Regions from separate parts of the Desulfovibrio sp. X2 genome, predicted to be linked through region 3. Evidence: predicted binding sites of a transcription regulator. Region 3 holds the regulator's gene; each other region holds the start of a gene.
The links. Region 3 encodes sigma-54, which starts transcription at its own class of promoters, with help from an activator protein. Its sites were predicted from a motif close to CTGGCACGGNNNNTGCTT; they were not measured.
Positions count from the first base shown of each region.

Region 1 (3,888 bases), on a different contig from region 3:
CAAGGTCAACTGCGCGGCCATCCCCGAGAACCTGCTGGAGAGCGAGCTCTTCGGCCACGAGAAGGGCGCCTTCACGGGAGCCCTGGCCACGCGGCGCGGGAAGTTCGAGCTGGCCTCGGGCGGAACCATCCTGCTCGACGAGATCGGCGACATGCCTCTGCATCTCCAGCCCAAACTCCTGCGCGCCGTGGAGCTCAAGCAGATCGAGCGCGTGGGCGGCTCGCGCCCCATCGCCTGCGACGTGCGCATCGTGGCCGCCACCAACGTGGATCTGGCCGCGCAGGTCAAGGAGCGCAAGTTCCGCGAGGACCTCTTCTACCGCCTCAACGTGGCGTCCATACACCTACCTCCCCTGCGCGAGCGCAAGGACGACCTGCCCCAGCTCGCGGAGTTCTTCCTCACGCGGCTCGCGGCCAAGCTCAAGACCGGGCTGCCCCGCCTCTCCTCGCAGGCCATGCGCGCCCTGTTCGACTACGACTGGCCCGGCAACGTGCGCCAACTGGCCAACGTGCTCGAGCGCGCGGCCATCTTCCGCCACGGCGAGGAGATCAGCGCCGAAGACATCGATTTCGGATACGGCGGCGCGCGCAGCAGGGACACGGCCCCGGCCGCCGTCCCCATGCAGGTGGATCCCTCCCTGCCCCTGCGCGAGGCCGTGACCCTCTACGAGAAGAACCTCATCCTTTCCGCCCTGCGCCAGGCGGGCGGCGTGCAGACCGAGGCGGCTAAGCTGCTCGGCATCTCCGCCAAGAACCTCTGGAACAAGCTTCAGAAGCACTCCATCGACCCGACTTCAATGGAGTGATGCGCCTCACGACAGCCTTTCTATTTATAATGGATGACTCCCTGTTTCTTGTACTGCCATATTTATCCTGAAATTTCAAAATCTTATATATCTGAACAGCCGTTTAAAAAGCTTCTTTCCTTTCTTTCTTCTCCCTGAATAATGGATCGATTTCCGCTATCGGTAGCGCCCAGAAGAGGGGTGCACGTATTTCTGTGCGTTGCGCTCAGTCATATATCATACCGTAATTAAACAATTTTTAAATATTCTGCGGGATTTTCTTCCGTCTCGGACGGGGTTGGCACGCAGGTTGCCTTTAAGAGGGCATCGGCACGGGGAAATGGCCCCCCCACCTGGAAAATTTCAGAACACCATTCATTCAAGGAGAGGAACACAATGAAGACCATCATGAAGCTGATCCGCAACGACGAAGGCGCCACCGCTCTTGAGTACGGCCTGATCGCCGCCCTGATCGCCGCCGCCATCGTGACCGCCGTCACCACCCTGGGCACCAACGTGTCCAACACCTTCAACCAGATCGCGAGCAAGATGAGCGTCACGCCCGCCAGCTAGGCAGGCCAGGACATTCGCCTCGTCGCGAAAGGGGTGGCGCCCGGGCGATCAACCGCCAGGTGCCACCCCTTTCACATCGCTTCTGAGGCTCACGCGCGAACCTAGGGGGAGACATGGACATCGCGCTCAACGGTTTTCTTTCGATCGTTCTCGCCATCGCCTGCGTCACGGACGTCCGCGAGCAGCGCATTCCCAACTGGCTGACCTATCCCGCCATGGTCGTCGCCCTTGCGGCGCACGGCATCCTCGGCGGCTCCGGTGGATTCCTCTTTTCTCTTTCCGGGCTCGGCGTGGGCTTCGGCCTCATGCTCCTGCCGTTCCTCATGGGCGTCATGGGCGCGGGCGACGTGAAACTCCTCGCCGCGGCCGGGGCGGTCATGGGAACGTGGTGGATCGTCGAGGCCTTCATCCTGACGAGCCTCTTCGGCGGCGTGTACGCGCTGGCCGTGATCTGCTGCCGCCGCACCGCGTTCCGCGCCCGCCTGCTGGCGCTCAAGGACTCGCTCCTTCTGACCGCGGCCACGGGCAGCCTGACCTGGACCGCTCCGACGGACGACACCCGCCTGCCCCGTCTGTGCTACGGCCTGGCCATCGCCGCCGGCTGCTGGGCCCGCATGGCCATGGCCGTCTGGACCCCTGACCTGCTGCACCTGGGATAGCCGTCATGAGCAAGGGGAAGACTTTTCTGCAGATCGGCGTCGCCGCCTTCATGGCCCTCATGGCCGGCGGCATCGCGTTGTACTGGATGGCCTCTGTGAGGACGGCCGAAAAGCCTGCCGTGGCCCCCGAGACCTCGCCTGTGGTCGTGGCGTCGCGCATCCTGTCCCCGGGCACCAAGATCGCCCCGGGGATGCTCAAGACAGTGCCCTATCTGAAGGAGAGCGTCCCGGACCAGTCCTTCTCCGACCTCAAGGAGCTCGACGGCAGGGTCCTGGTCGCTCCCCTCAGCCAGGGCGAGCCCGTGACCCGCGCCAAGCTGGCCGATAACGCCATCGCCATGGGCGGCGTGAGCGCGCTCATCGATCCCGGCCACCGCGCCGTGTCCGTGATGGGCAACAAGGTCATGGGGCTCGCGGGCTTCGTCCGTCCCGGCAACCGCGTGGACGTGCTCGTGACCATGGACAACGACGGCAAGAAGGGCCATGGGGCCGAACATCCCCATCCCTTCAGCAAGATCGTGCTCGAGAACATCCTGGTGCTGGCCACGGGCGAGAAGCTCGATGCCGGCGAAGACGGCAAGGCGGCTCCCGTGGACGTCTACACCCTGGAGGTCACTCCCGAGGAGTCGGAGCGCCTGGCTCTTGCCGCTTCCAAGGGCATGCTCAACTTCGCCCTGCGCAGCACGCTGGACGATAGCAAGGTGCTGACGAGCGGCGCGGACGTGCCCCAGACCCTCTCGGCGCTCTCACCTGCGCGCAAGGTCGTGCACGGCAGGAAGCTGATGCAGGTCGAGATCATCACCGGCAGCGCGCGCAAGAAGCTGTCTTTCTAGGAGACGTGCCATGTCCACCGGACGCATCATCCTCATAGCCCTGATTCTTGTTTTCCTGGCCGGCACCGAGGCCCACGCCGTTCCGGCCGACGCCACCGGCATCACGCCGACACGGGTGGACCTCACCACCGGGCATTCCCTGGTCCTGAACGTGCCCGAGAACGTCTCGCGCGTGGCCCTGGCCTCGCCGGACATCGCCGACGTGATGCTGCTCTCGCCGCGCCAGATCTACCTGAACGCCAAGAAGACCGGCTCCACCAGCCTGACCGTGTGGGTCGCGAGCGGCCGCGTGTCCGCGGTCTACGACCTGATCGTGACCCCGGACGTGACGCCGCTCAAAGAGATGCTGCACAAGATCCTGCCCGAGGAGCGCGGCATCCACGTCATGGTGGCGGGCGACTCCGTGACCCTTTCCGGCACGGCCAGCAGCGCCGCCTCCCTTTCCTCGGCCGTGACCCTGGCCGAGGCCTACGCCCCCAAGAAGGTGGTCAATCTCATGCGGGTGGGCGGCGTGCAGCAGGTCATGCTCGAGGTCCGCGTGGCCGAGATGAGCCGCACCCTGGCCAGGCGCCTGGGCATCAACCTCGCCTACGCCTTCGAGGGACAGCTCCTGCACGGGCAGGTCTTCCACACCTTCCTCAACCAGCTCACTGCCTTCGACAAGGAAGGCAAGTTCATCCTCTCCAACGACGTGGACATGGCCTTCACCTTCAAGCAGGGCGGGGCCTACTGGAGCGCCTTCATCGACGCCTTGAAGGAGAACGGGGTGGTCAAGGTCCTGGCCGAGCCGAACCTCGTCTGCCTGTCCGGCGAGAAGGCCGACTTCCTGGCCGGCGGCGAGATCCCCATCCCCATCCCTCAGGGACTCGGCACCGTGGCCGTGCAGTTCAAGTCCTTCGGCGTGGGCCTCTCCTTCAGGCCCACGGTCCTCGGCGGCAAGCGCATCAGCCTCGAGGTCAACCCCGAGGTCTCCGAACTCGACTTCAGCAACGCCATCTCCATCTCGGGCGTGACCATCCCGGCCATCACCACGCGCCGC
Region 1 is NZ_ATHV01000006.1:96,141-100,028, reverse strand. Features, by position in the region: gene DSX2_RS03080 (sigma-54 dependent transcriptional regulator) at 1-805, shown strand, start outside; gene DSX2_RS03075 (Flp family type IVb pilin) at 1,181-1,357, shown strand; gene DSX2_RS03070 (prepilin peptidase) at 1,471-2,016, shown strand; gene cpaB (Flp pilus assembly protein CpaB) at 2,022-2,849, shown strand; gene DSX2_RS03060 (type II and III secretion system protein family protein) at 2,860-3,888, shown strand, end outside.
Region 1: DSX2_RS03075 (Flp family type IVb pilin) is a predicted target of sigma-54. The motif match lies at 1,083-1,100, and genes of this name have one in related genera.

Region 2 (3,888 bases), on a different contig from region 3:
ATCGTTGACGTCCACGAGGCCCGTGAGCGCGCCGTCCACCAGGTTGATGCCGAAGTAGGAGGTGCCGATGAAGCCCTCGAGGCCGGTCGGGTCGATGGAGGCGTTGCTCCACCAGTAACCGTCCGTGATGGACATGGAGGCCCACAGGGTGCCGTCCGTGGCGGTGCTGACGCCGTCGACCACGCTGGACAGGTCGAGGGTGGTGCCGTCGTCGGCGTACCACTGCAGGACCACGCCCGCGGCCAGGTCCGCCGCGGAGAGGACGCCGTTGGGATCGTAGGAGGACACGCCGAAGATGAGGGTGTTGGTGGCGGTGTCGATGCCGACCACTTCATAGACGAAGTAGGCGGTCAGGGTGTCGTAGGTCGGGCCCACGTCGTCTGAGTTCCAGACCACCGTGCCCTCGTTGGAGATGGCCTGGGCCCGGGCGACGCCGTAGAAGATGGTGCCGACCTGGATGGTGTTGTCTTCGGCCAGGTTGGTCACGTTCTCCCACGCCTTGAACTCGATCAGGTTGGTCCCGCTGCCGAGTATGGGGTAGGCGAACGCGCTCCCGGCCAGGAGCAGCAGGGCCGCGATGCTGAAAGGCAGAAGCTTGATGATGCGGTTCATGGTTTTCCTCCTCAAAAGAAAGTGACGGGTGTGTTCAGGCTGCCTGTCGCGCTTTCTTGTGCAGGTGGTGTTCCCTTTTCTATCAGTCTTTAATCGTACGCTTTTTTTGATTGTCGGTGGCAACCGTGTAAGGGGATGCGACAGATCCTGGGGATTCATCGGCCGATTTCTGTAAAGGGCAATTCAAGTCATATCGAATGGATGGAGAGAGAAACCGTGTTTTCTGAGGGGCAGGGAGAGGGGAGCGGAGAGTCGCTTGGTGGCAAAACGAAGCCGCCCAGGCGGGGCCGGGGCGGCTTGAAACCCGGCAAAACCGGGCAAAACAGGTCGGATCGGGTCGGGTTGCGTCAAGTTCCGTCAGCGAAGCGCGGCCCTGCTTGGGCGCGGCCTTAGCCGAGCGAGCGGATGTACCACTCCGCCGCCATGTGCAGGCCGTCGCGCACCGAGTAGACGGGCTCGTAGCCGAGCAGCGAGCGGGCCTTGCCGATGTCCGCCAGGGAGTGGCGCACGTCGCCCGGGCGTTCGGAGCGGTATTCGGCGTCCACGGACAGCGCCTCGGGCCTGACCTTGCCCACGAGGTCGCGGATCATGACGAAGAGCTCGTTGAGCGAGGTGCGTTCACCGAAGGCCACGTTGTAGACCTGTCCCCTGGCCTCGGGCGCCTCGCAGCAGGCGGCCATGATGTTGGCCTGCACCGCGTTGTCCACGAAGCAGAAGTCGCGGCTGGTCAGGCCGTCGCCGAAGATCATGGGCTGGGTGCCGGAGAGCAGCGCCGCGAACCAGCGCGGGATGACCGCGGCGTAGGCGCCCTCCGGATCCTGGCGGGGGCCGAAGATGTTGAAGTAGCGAAGGCCGACGCTCAGAAAGCCGTAGCACTTGCCGAAGACGTCGGCGTAGAGCTCGTTGACCAGCTTGGTCACGGCGTAGGGGGAGAGCGGGCTGCCGATCTTGTCCTCGACCTTGGGCAGGCCCGGATGGTCGCCGTAGGTCGAGCTCGAGGCCGCGTAGACGAAGCTCTTCACCCCGGCCTCGCGCGAGGCCACGAGCATGTTCAGGAAGCCGTCCACGTTGTTCGCGTTGGTCATGGCCGGGTCCTCGATGGAGCGCGGCACGCTGCCGAGCGCGGCCTGGTGCAGCACGCAGTCCACGCCCTCGAGCGCGGCGGCGCAGTCCCCGGGCTCGCGGATGTCGCCGCGTATCATATTGAAGCGCGCCCACTGCCCGGGCTCCACCAGGCCCTGCACCTCGTCCAGGTTCTCCTGGTGTCCGGTGGAGAAGTTGTCCAGGCCGACCACTTCCTGATCCAGCTTGAGCAGCCCCTCGACGAGGTTCGAGCCGATGAAGCCGGCCGCGCCGGTCACCAGCCACCGTCCGGGGCGGTCGGGAAATTTGCGCTGCACGGCCGTCCGAATCTTGTCCATGTCGATGTGTTCCCCTTGCGTTCGTGTGTTGAGCGGATGGCGGACCCGGACTTACAAGAACCGTGCAAGCCGCGAACTCGGCCGAAACGGCCCGAAACCGGCCTCCCGGCGGCGCCTTCTCGAAGCCGCTTCGCTGTCCCTGTATGCGTTTATACGCTCAATCGCCTGAAATCAAATCCGTTTTTTGCAATTCGCCGCGACGGTCAGGATTTTTCGCGGAGTATGCCTATCCCGGACCTGTCCGAAAAAACCGGATGCGCGGACGGGGTTTTCTGGCTCCGTCCCGGTCCTCGATTTCAATACAACATGCCATAATCAAACGAATATTCAGCTATTTTCCCGGAGTGGCACAGTCTTCGCTCAAGGAGGGATGATCCATACGGCGTCTTCAGGCGCCGGGTTTCGCGACAAGGCCTCCGGAACGAAGCCGGAAGGACGAAAAAGGCGAGGCGGGACGGCGGATGGCTCTGCCTCCTTCCCTCGGCGGAACCGGGAAAGACGGACTCGACGAACACAACGACAAGGCGATGGGCCGGAAGCGACGGCCCGGCGCAGCATGAAACCTCCCGGAACGGAAATAGGGTCCGATCCGGGAGCCGGCACCGGGGGGAATACTTGCAAAAGAAGCTCGCCATCATCCTGTCCTGCCTACTGGCGCTCCTGCTCCTCGGCTGCCAGAGCAACACCAAGGAATCCCTGAACGCGAAGGGCGAGTCCCTCTTCAAGGAAGGGAACTACAACGGCGCCATCATCCATTACAAGAACGCCCTCGAGAAAGACCCCAACTACGTGGACGCCAGGTTCAACCTGGGGCTCGCCTACATCGAGACGAAGAAGCTCGACCAGGCCGAGCGGGAGTTCCAGAAGGTCCTGCTCCTGAACCCCTATGACAAGCGGGTGAACCTCGAGCTCGGACGCATCGCCAACCTGCAGAACAAGCCGGACAAGGCGGTCCCGCTCCTCGAGAAGTATCAGGCCGACAATCCCAAGGACGCGGCGGTCTACGAGCAGCTCGCCTTTTCAGCGGCGCTGCGCCGCGACTTCGCGCAGTCCAGGAAGTACCTGGAGCAGTCCCTGGCCCTCGAGCCCGGCCGCATCTCGGCCCAGCTCGGCCTGGTTCGGACGCTCATGGACATGCAGGACTTCGCCGCCGCGCGCGCCGAGGTGGACTCCATCCTGAAGAAGGATCCCAAGGACCACCCCGCGCTGCACGCCCTGGCGCAGCTGCAGGCCGTCGACCACGACAACGAGGGGATGCTGGCCACCTACACGAAGATCGCGGGCCTCTACCCGAACGATCTCCTGGCACGCTACAAGGCGGGCGCTCTCCTCGTCGACAAGGGCGAGCTCGAGAAGGTCAAGGCCATGGCCGACTCCATGCTCAAGGACTACCCGAACAAGGCCGAGGGCTACAAGCTGCGCGGCCTGCTCCTGTACAAGGAGAAGAACTACCACGACGCCATCCTGCCCTTCCAGAGGGCCATCCAGCTGCAGCCCGACCTCGAGAGCTACTACCTGCTCGGCCTGTGCTACTACCAGACCGGCAGCCTGGAGCTGGCGGTGAGCCAGTTGCAGACGGTGGTCGACTACAATCCTTCCTTCCTGCCCGCGCACATGGTTCTGGGCGATATCTTCCTGCGCCAGCGCCGCGCGCCCGAGGCCCTGGCCCAGGCCCAGGCCGTGCAACGCCTGAACCCCCAGGACCCGGGCGGCTACGCCATGCAGGCCGACGCCCTGCTCATGCAGGGCAAGGCCGATGAGGCCCTGGCCGGATACGACAAGGCGTCGTCTCTCGCGCCGAAGCACTATGGGCTGCTGCTCAAGAAGGGCCTCCTGCGCCTGGCCATGGGCAAGC
Region 2 is NZ_ATHV01000065.1:299,806-303,693, reverse strand. Features, by position in the region: gene DSX2_RS18665 (PEP-CTERM sorting domain-containing protein) at 1-612, opposite strand, end outside; gene DSX2_RS16915 (SDR family oxidoreductase) at 1,002-2,033, opposite strand; gene prsT (XrtA/PEP-CTERM system TPR-repeat protein PrsT) at 2,649-3,888, shown strand, end outside.
Region 2: prsT (XrtA/PEP-CTERM system TPR-repeat protein PrsT) is a predicted target of sigma-54. The motif match lies at 2,378-2,395, and genes of this name have one in related genera.

Region 3 (3,888 bases):
GCGAGGACAGCTTCCTTGCTCCTCGCCGAGAGGTCGGGCAGCACAAGCCCGGGGTTCAGATAATCACCGAGTTTCATGCCGTTCGCCGTGTCGCCTAGAGGCCGGGATCGATGATGCCGAAGTTGCCGTCCCTGCGCCGGTAGACAACGTTCACCCGCTCGGTCTCAGCGTTGCGGAAGACCAGGAACTCGTAGTCCAGGGTCTCGAGCTGCATGGCGGCCTCCTCGATGTCCATGGGCTTCGGGCTGAAGCTGTCGGTGGCCACGATGCTCTTGGATTTGTCCTCGCCCTCGCCCACGAAGCTGAAGACCTCGTGACGCACGGACTTGTCCGCGGTCTTGGCCGCACGCTTGCTCTTCTGCTTCTCGCGGATGCGCTTCATCTGGGCCACGATCTTGTCCACGACGAGATCGATGGCCGAGTACATGTCGTCCGCGGACTCGTTGGCCGAAAGGTGCAGGTTGTCGTCGGAGACGATGACTTCGACCATCTGGCGGATCTTCTCCACCGAGAGGTTCACCTGAACCTCGGCGGCATCGTGGTTGGCAAGATATTTCTCAAGCTTCTCGAAGCGCTTCTCCGCATAGTCCTTGAGGTGGTCGGAAGGATCGAAGTTCTTGAAGTTGAAGGCAATGTTCATATGCTCGCTCCTTGTTCGGGGGCTTTAGAAAATCTGCTTGCGCTTGCTCGACGAGGGAATGTTGAGCGCCGTGCGGTACTTGGCCACCGTGCGGCGCGCGATGTTGACCTGCAGCTTGTCCTTCAGGATGTCCACGATCCGTTCGTCGGACAGGGGCTGCTTCGCGTCTTCCTCGCCGATGAGCTGCTTGATGAGCGCCTTGACGCTCTCCGAGCCGACCTCGCTTCCGTCGTCCAGGCTCAGGGCGGAGTTGAAGAAGAACTTGAGCTCGAAGATGCCGTGCGGCGTGGCCACGTACTTGTTGGTCGTGATGCGGCTGACGGTGGATTCGTGCATCCCGATGTCGTCGGCCACGTCCTTGAGGATCAAGGGACGCAGGTGGGTCACGCCTTCTTCGAAGAAGTCCCGCTGAAAGCGGACGATGCTCTCGATGACCTTGTAGAGCGTGCGCTGGCGCTGATAGAGGCTCTTCATCAGCCACACGGCCGAGCGCACCTTCTCCTGGAAGTAGTCCTTGTCCTTGCCCTTCCCGCCCTGCAGGCTGTCCATGTACAGGGAGTTGAGCTGCAGCCTGGGCAGCCCGTCCTCGTTGAGCACGATGACGAAGTTGTCGTCGAACTTGTACACGTACGCGTCCGGAGAGACGTACATGGGCTCGCCCGAGCCGAAGCTCGAGCCGGGCATGGGATCGAGCGTCTGGATGATGTCCAGGTATTCCCGGAGTTCCTCCAGGGAGATCTTGAATTTGCGGGCAAGCGGCTTGTAGCGCTTCTTCTCCAGGTCCTCCAGATGGTCGGAAACCAGGGAGAGCAGGATCGGATCGTCGTAGCCGTAGACGTCGAGCTGGACCAGCAGGCATTCGCGCGGGTCCCTGGCGGCCACGCCCACCGGGTCGAAGCGCTGCACGCGCAGGAGCACCGACTCCACCGCCTCCGGAGTGCTCCCGGTGACGTGGGCGATCTCGTCGACCGTGGAGGAAAGATAGCCGGAGGAGTTGAGGTTGCCGATGATGTTCTCGGCGATCTCCTTCTCCTCTTCGGTGAAATTCGAGAGGCGGGTCTGCCAGGCCAGATGCCCATCGAGGGACGGCTTGGCCGTGAGGCGGGCTTCGAAGGAGAGCCCCTCGTCGAGGGCCTCGTGCTCGCGCATCTGGGACTGGCGGGAGGCGCTGGCGAAGTCGCCCAGGTAGTTGTCCCAGTCCGCTTCGCGCTGCAGACTCTTCTCGTCGGAGGGCATCTCGTGGACGACGCCCTCGGCCTCCGCAGGCTGGGCGTTCTCAGGGGACTCGCGCTCGCTCTCCGCTTCCTCGAAGCCTTCCTCGAGAAACGGATTTTCCAGCAACTCCTGCTGCACGGTCTCCATCAGCTCGAGCCGGGAGAGCTGCAAGAGCTTGATGGCCTGCTGCAGCTGGGGGGTCATCACCAGCTGTTGCGAAAGCTTGAGCTGCTGTCTGAGTTCGAGCGCCATGCGTCCTAGCTCGCGCGGAGCCCGAGGGCACTACCGCGCAGTGGCAAAAGTCCGGCCAGGGAATGACCCGTTTCCACCCCATGCGGAAACGCGCCAGAAATACCGCCCCAAACATTCATGGGGCCGATACATCCCGTGCTGGAAATATGCCACACTCGGCAAGGTGTTGCAACGGATCAAGTCTTGAACGGCGAGCTTTTCTGAGGCATTGGCACGAAAATTCCATCAGAGGCAGAATTCCTCACCGAGGTACACCTTCCGCGCTCGCGGGTTGGCCGCGATCTCTTGCGGAGTGCCGGTCAGGATGATCGTGCCCTCGAAGACGATGGAGGCGCGATCGCAGATGGACAGGGTCTCGCGCACGTTGTGGTCGGAGATGAGGATGCCGATGCCCTTGTCCTTGAGCCCCCGGATGATCTCCTTGATGTCGTCCACGGCCAGAGGGTCGATGCCCGCGAAGGGCTCGTCGAGGAGGATGAACTTGGGGCTCCTGATGAGCGCCCGCGCGATCTCGAGCCTGCGTCGCTCGCCGCCGGAGAGGTGCACGGCGCGGGAGTTCTCGAGCCTCGTGATGCCGAGTTCCTCGAGGAGCGCGTCGCAGCGCGCGCGCTGCTCCTTGCGCGAGAGTCCGGTGTGCTCGAGGATGATCTCCATGTTCTGGCGCACGGTGAGCTTCTTGAAGATGGAGCTCTCCTGCGGCAGGTAGGACAATCCGGCGCGGGCGCGCAGGTGCAGCGGCCAGTGCGTCAGCTCCGTGTCGTCCAGAAAGACCTTCCCCTCGGTCGGCTTGATGACCCCGAGCAGCATGTAGAAGGTCGTCGTCTTGCCTGCGCCGTTGGGCCCAAGAATGCCGAAGACCTCGTTCTGGTCCAGGCCGAGATCAACGCCCTTGACCACTTCCCGCTGGCCGTACTGCTTGCGCAATCCCCGCGCTTCGAGCCTGCTGACCATGGGCTACTGCTTCTCCGGCGCGGCGCCGTCGGCGGGCTTCGCGGCATCGGGCGCCTTGGAGTCTCCGGACGGCTTGGCGGTGGGACTCAGGGATTCCTGCTTGGTGAAGAAGGTGGCCTCCACCTGCTTCTTGCCGCCTAGGACCTCGCTGCGGTTGGTCTGCGTGTAGAATTTGATGACCTCGCCGGTGACCTTGTTGCGTCCGTCCAGGATCACGGGGTTGTCCTCCATGACCAGAAGCCCCTCCTCCACGTGGAAGGTGGCCTTGCCGCAGAAGCCTTGCCTGCCTTGCTGCTGCATGCGCACGTTGCCCACGGCGACCACGCTCTTGATCTTGGCGTCCTTTTTCCCGCCCAGGGGGGACTGCGGCGCGGCCGGGGGCTCGACCGCCTGCTTGCCCTTGGCGGGCTCGGGCTCGCTGGGCTCGAGGTAGGCCGTCAGGCGGTCGGACCAGAGCTGCATCTCGCCGCGGGTCACGTGCACGTGGCCCTCGAAGACCACGCTGTCCCGGTCCTGGCTGTAGGTCAGCCTGTCGGCCGTTATGTGCGTGGGGATGTCCTTGCCCTGCTCGCCCCGCAGGGACGAGGGGACGGCGTTGCCCTGCGCCGAGGCGAGGGGCGCAGGCACGGCGGCGACGAGAGCCGCCAGCATGAAGAGCACGAGGCGCATACGCGTCATTTCTTGGACTCCGGGGCCGGTTTGGCGGCCGGGGATTTGCGGGCGATCACGACCCGCACGCCCTCCGAGGCGATGATATCCCTGTTGGTGAGGTCGATCTCGAGCTTGGGCCCGGTCATGACCATGTCTTCCTTCTGCACCACGACGTCGCC
Region 3 is NZ_ATHV01000022.1:23,134-27,021, reverse strand. Features, by position in the region: gene DSX2_RS08590 (PTS sugar transporter subunit IIA) at 1-77, opposite strand, end outside; gene raiA (ribosome-associated translation inhibitor RaiA) at 95-640, opposite strand; gene rpoN (RNA polymerase factor sigma-54) at 665-2,107, opposite strand; gene lptB (LPS export ABC transporter ATP-binding protein) at 2,333-3,058, opposite strand; gene DSX2_RS08570 (LptA/OstA family protein) at 3,062-3,736, opposite strand; gene lptC (LPS export ABC transporter periplasmic protein LptC) at 3,733-3,888, opposite strand, start outside.

Region 4 (3,888 bases), on a different contig from region 3:
AGCCGCGCGGGAGGATTCTCCTCCCGCGCGGCCGTTTCGTGCGTCGTGAAGGCTTACGTGGTGGGCAGGTAGCGGGCGAGCTCCCAGTCGGTGACGTGGGTGCGGTACTCGTCCCACTCGGCCCGCTTGGCCTCCAGGTAGGCGGCGTGCATGTGCTCGCCCAGGACGTCCTTCATCAGGTCCGAGGACCCGAAGTGGTCCAGGGCGTCGGACAGGCTGCCGGGCAGCGAGGCGATGCCGCGCTCGACCATCTCGGCGTCGCTCATCTTGAAGATGTTCTCCTCCACCGGGGTGGACAGCTCGTAGCCCTCCTCGATGCCCTTGAGGCCCGCGCCGAGCATGACCGCGAAGGCCAGGTAGGGGTTGCAGGTCGGGTCCGGGCTGCGCAGCTCGATGCGCGTGGCGGCCTCCTTGCCGGGCTTGTACATGGGCACGCGGATGAGCGCGGAGCGGTTGCGGTTGGCCCAGGCCACGTAGACCGGGGCCTCGTAGCCGGGCACGAGGCGCTTGTAGGAGTTCACGATGGGGTTGGTGATGGCGCAGAATTCCTTGGCGTGGCGGAGCATGCCCGCGATGTAGGCCTTGCAGTCGCGGGAGAGGTTGAACTTCTCGGCCGGGTCGAAGAAGGCGTTCTTGCCGTTCTTGAAGAGCGACTGGTGGGTGTGCATGCCCGAGCCGTTCTGCCCGAAGAGGGGCTTGGGCATGAAGGTGGCGTAGCAGCCGTGCTTGCGCGCGGTCTCCTTGATGACCACCTTGTAGGTGATGGCGGTGTCGGCCATGCGCAGGGCTTCCTGGTAGCGCAGGTCGATCTCGTGCTGCGAGGGGGCCACCTCGTGGTGGCTGTATTCCACCGGAATGCCCATGCGGGAGAGGGAGAAGATGATGTCGCGGCGGATGTCGTTGCCGAGGTCGAGCGGCGGGGCGTCGAAGTAGCCGCCCACGTCCAGGATGCGGGGCTCGTTCGGGCTCGCGAAGAGGAAGAACTCGAGTTCGGGGCCCACGTACATGGTGTAGCCCTTGGCCGCGGCCTTCTCCAGCACGCGCTTGAGCACGAAGCGGGGGTCGCCTGCGAAGGGGGTGCCGTCCGGGTTCTTCACGTAGCAGAACATGCGCGCGACGGGACGCTCCGAGGGCCGCCAAGCCACGAGCTGGAACGTGGTCGGGTCCGGGAAGGCGACCATGTCCGATTCCTCGATGCGGGTGAAGCCGAGGATGGAGGAGCCGTCGAAGCCCATGCCTTCCTCGAAGGCGCCTTCGAGTTCGGAGGGGGTCACCTGGAAGCTCTTCAGGTTTCCGAGGATGTCCACGAACCAGAACTGAAGAAAGCTGACGTTGTAGTCATGGACCGCTTTGAGTACGTCGTCGGCGTTCTTGCAGTTGAAAACGGGCGTTTCCATGCAGCCGCTCCTTGTTCGAAAGTTTGGTGTTGACGGACGGCCCCGTCGCCGGGGGCGATACCCGCCGACTATGCCAAGGATATGTGAAAAAATCCATCCTGAAAAAGGAAGCTATTACAGCTGGTAAGAGATTTTCTGCATTTGTCCGCCTTTTCTCTTTTGACATAAATGTCATCGCCATCGTCAAGGGAGCCGCCCCATCCGGCGGCACTCCCCCGCATCCCCTTCCGTTCCAGGCAGGCAGGGGATCGGCGGCTTCTGGGCCCTGGCCGGAAAAGGGGCAGGGAAGGGCCGGAGACAGATGCCGCGGGGAGGCTGTTTGGCAAAAACGCAAATCACACTTGCCTTAGTCGTTTCGTTTTTGTAAAATTTCCTTTTGAACGGATGCGGCATTTTCTGCTTAACAGCTTGAAATCATGAGCCATGCGGCGGATGGCCCGGTTCTTGTTTAAGAAGAATGCCCATTCCCGTATCCGGGGTTGGAGGTAGGGTCCGGCGCCCCCTGTGCCGGGCCACCGACGTGCAACGCAAGGCCGCCGGCGTGTCCGGCGGCACATCTCGTAAAATGAGGAGTGTCGAATGAACCAGGGACGTATGAATGCCATCGCCGCCGTCACGAACTTCAAACCCATCTCGGAGCCGCTGAATTTCGCGGAGACTTCGGCGACCGAGATCTTCGGAAGCAACGTCTTCGGCGACAAGGTCATGAAGGCCATGCTGCCGAAGGAGATCTACAAGTCGCTGAAGAAGACCATCGAGATGGGCGAGGAGCTCGATCCCGCGGTGGCCAACGTCGTGGCGCAGGCCATGAAGGACTGGGCCATCTCCAAGGGCGCCACCCACTTCTGCCACGTCTTCTACCCCCTCACCGGCCTGACCGCCGAGAAGCACGACTCCTTCCTGACCCCGGACGGCAAGGGCGGGGCCATGGCCGAGTTCGACGGCAAGATGCTCATCCAGGGCGAGCCCGACGCCTCCTCCTTCCCCTCCGGCGGCCTGCGCACCACCTTCGAGGCGCGCGGCTACACCGCCTGGGACGTGACCTCCCCGGCCTACATCCTGGAGAACCCCAACGGCACCTTCCTGTGCATCCCCACGGCCTTCGTCTCCTGGACCGGCGAGGCCCTGGACAAGAAGACCCCGCTGCTGCGCTCCCTGCAGTCCCTGAACAAGCAGGCCCAGCGCGTGCTCAAGCTCTTCGGCAAGCAGACCGAGACCCCGGTCACCTGCTTCGCCGGTCCCGAGCAGGAGTACTTCCTGATCGACCGCAATTTCTACTTCGCCCGCCCGGACCTCTACATCGCCGGCCGCACCCTCTTCGGCGCCAAGTCGCCCAAGGGCCAGGAGTTCGAGGACCAGTACTTCGGCGCCATTCCCCGCCGCGTCCTGGCCTGCATGATGGAAGTCGAGCGTGAGCTGTACAAGATCGGCGTGCCGGTCAAGACCCGTCACAACGAGGTCGCCCCGGCCCAGTACGAGATCGCGCCCATCTACGAGCAGGGCAACATGGCCACCGACCACAACCAGATGGTCATGCACACCCTGCGCTCCGTGGCCCGCCGCTACGGCCTGGCCTGCCTGCTGCACGAGAAGCCCTTCGCCGGCATCAACGGCTCGGGCAAGCACCTCAACTACTCCATCGGCAACGCCGAGCTGGGCTCCCTCTTCGACCCGGGCGCCACTCCGCACGCCAACGCCATGTTCCTGGTCTTCTGCGCCGCCATGATCCGCGCCTGCCACAAATACAGCGGCGTGCTGCGCGCCACCGTGGCCTCCGCGGGCAACGACCACCGCCTGGGCGCCAACGAGGCGCCGCCGGCCATCATGTCCATCTACCTGGGCGAGATGCTCACCGACGTCTTCGAGCAGATCAAGAAGGGCGGCGCCAAGTCCTCCAAGAACAAGGGCGTCATGCACGTCGGCGTGGACACCCTGCCGCCGCTGCCCATGGATCCGGGCGACCGCAACCGCACGAGCCCCATCGCCTTCACCGGCAACCGCTTCGAGTTCCGCGCCGTGGGTTCCGCCATGTCCATCGCGGGCTCCCAGGTGGCCCTGAACGCCATGATGACCGAGTCCCTGGACTTCATCGCCACCGAGCTCGAGAAGAAGACCGGCGGCAAGAAGTCCCTGCTCAATCAGGCGGTGACCGAGGTCATCCAGGACATCATGAAGAAGCACGAGGCCATCGTCTTCAACGGCAACGGCTACTCCGAGGAGTGGCACAAGGAAGCCGAGAAGCGCGGCCTGCCCAACTTCCGCAACACCCCCGAGGCGCTGCCCGCCCTGACCACCAAGGAGTCCATCGCCCTCTTCGAGAAGTACGGCGTGCTCTCCCCGCGCGAGGTCGAGTCCCGCCAGGAGATCTACTTCGAGTACTACTGCCGCACGATCAAGACCGAGGCGGCCCTGGCCGTCAAGATCGCCAAGACCATGATCCTGCCCGGCGCCATCCGCTACCAGAGCGACCTGGCCGCCACCTGCGCCAACC
Region 4 is NZ_ATHV01000011.1:39,393-43,280, reverse strand. Features, by position in the region: gene DSX2_RS04150 (glutamine synthetase family protein) at 54-1,397, opposite strand; gene DSX2_RS04145 (glutamine synthetase III) at 1,977-3,888, shown strand, end outside.
Region 4: DSX2_RS04145 (glutamine synthetase III) is a predicted target of sigma-54. The motif match lies at 1,830-1,847, and genes of this name have one in related genera.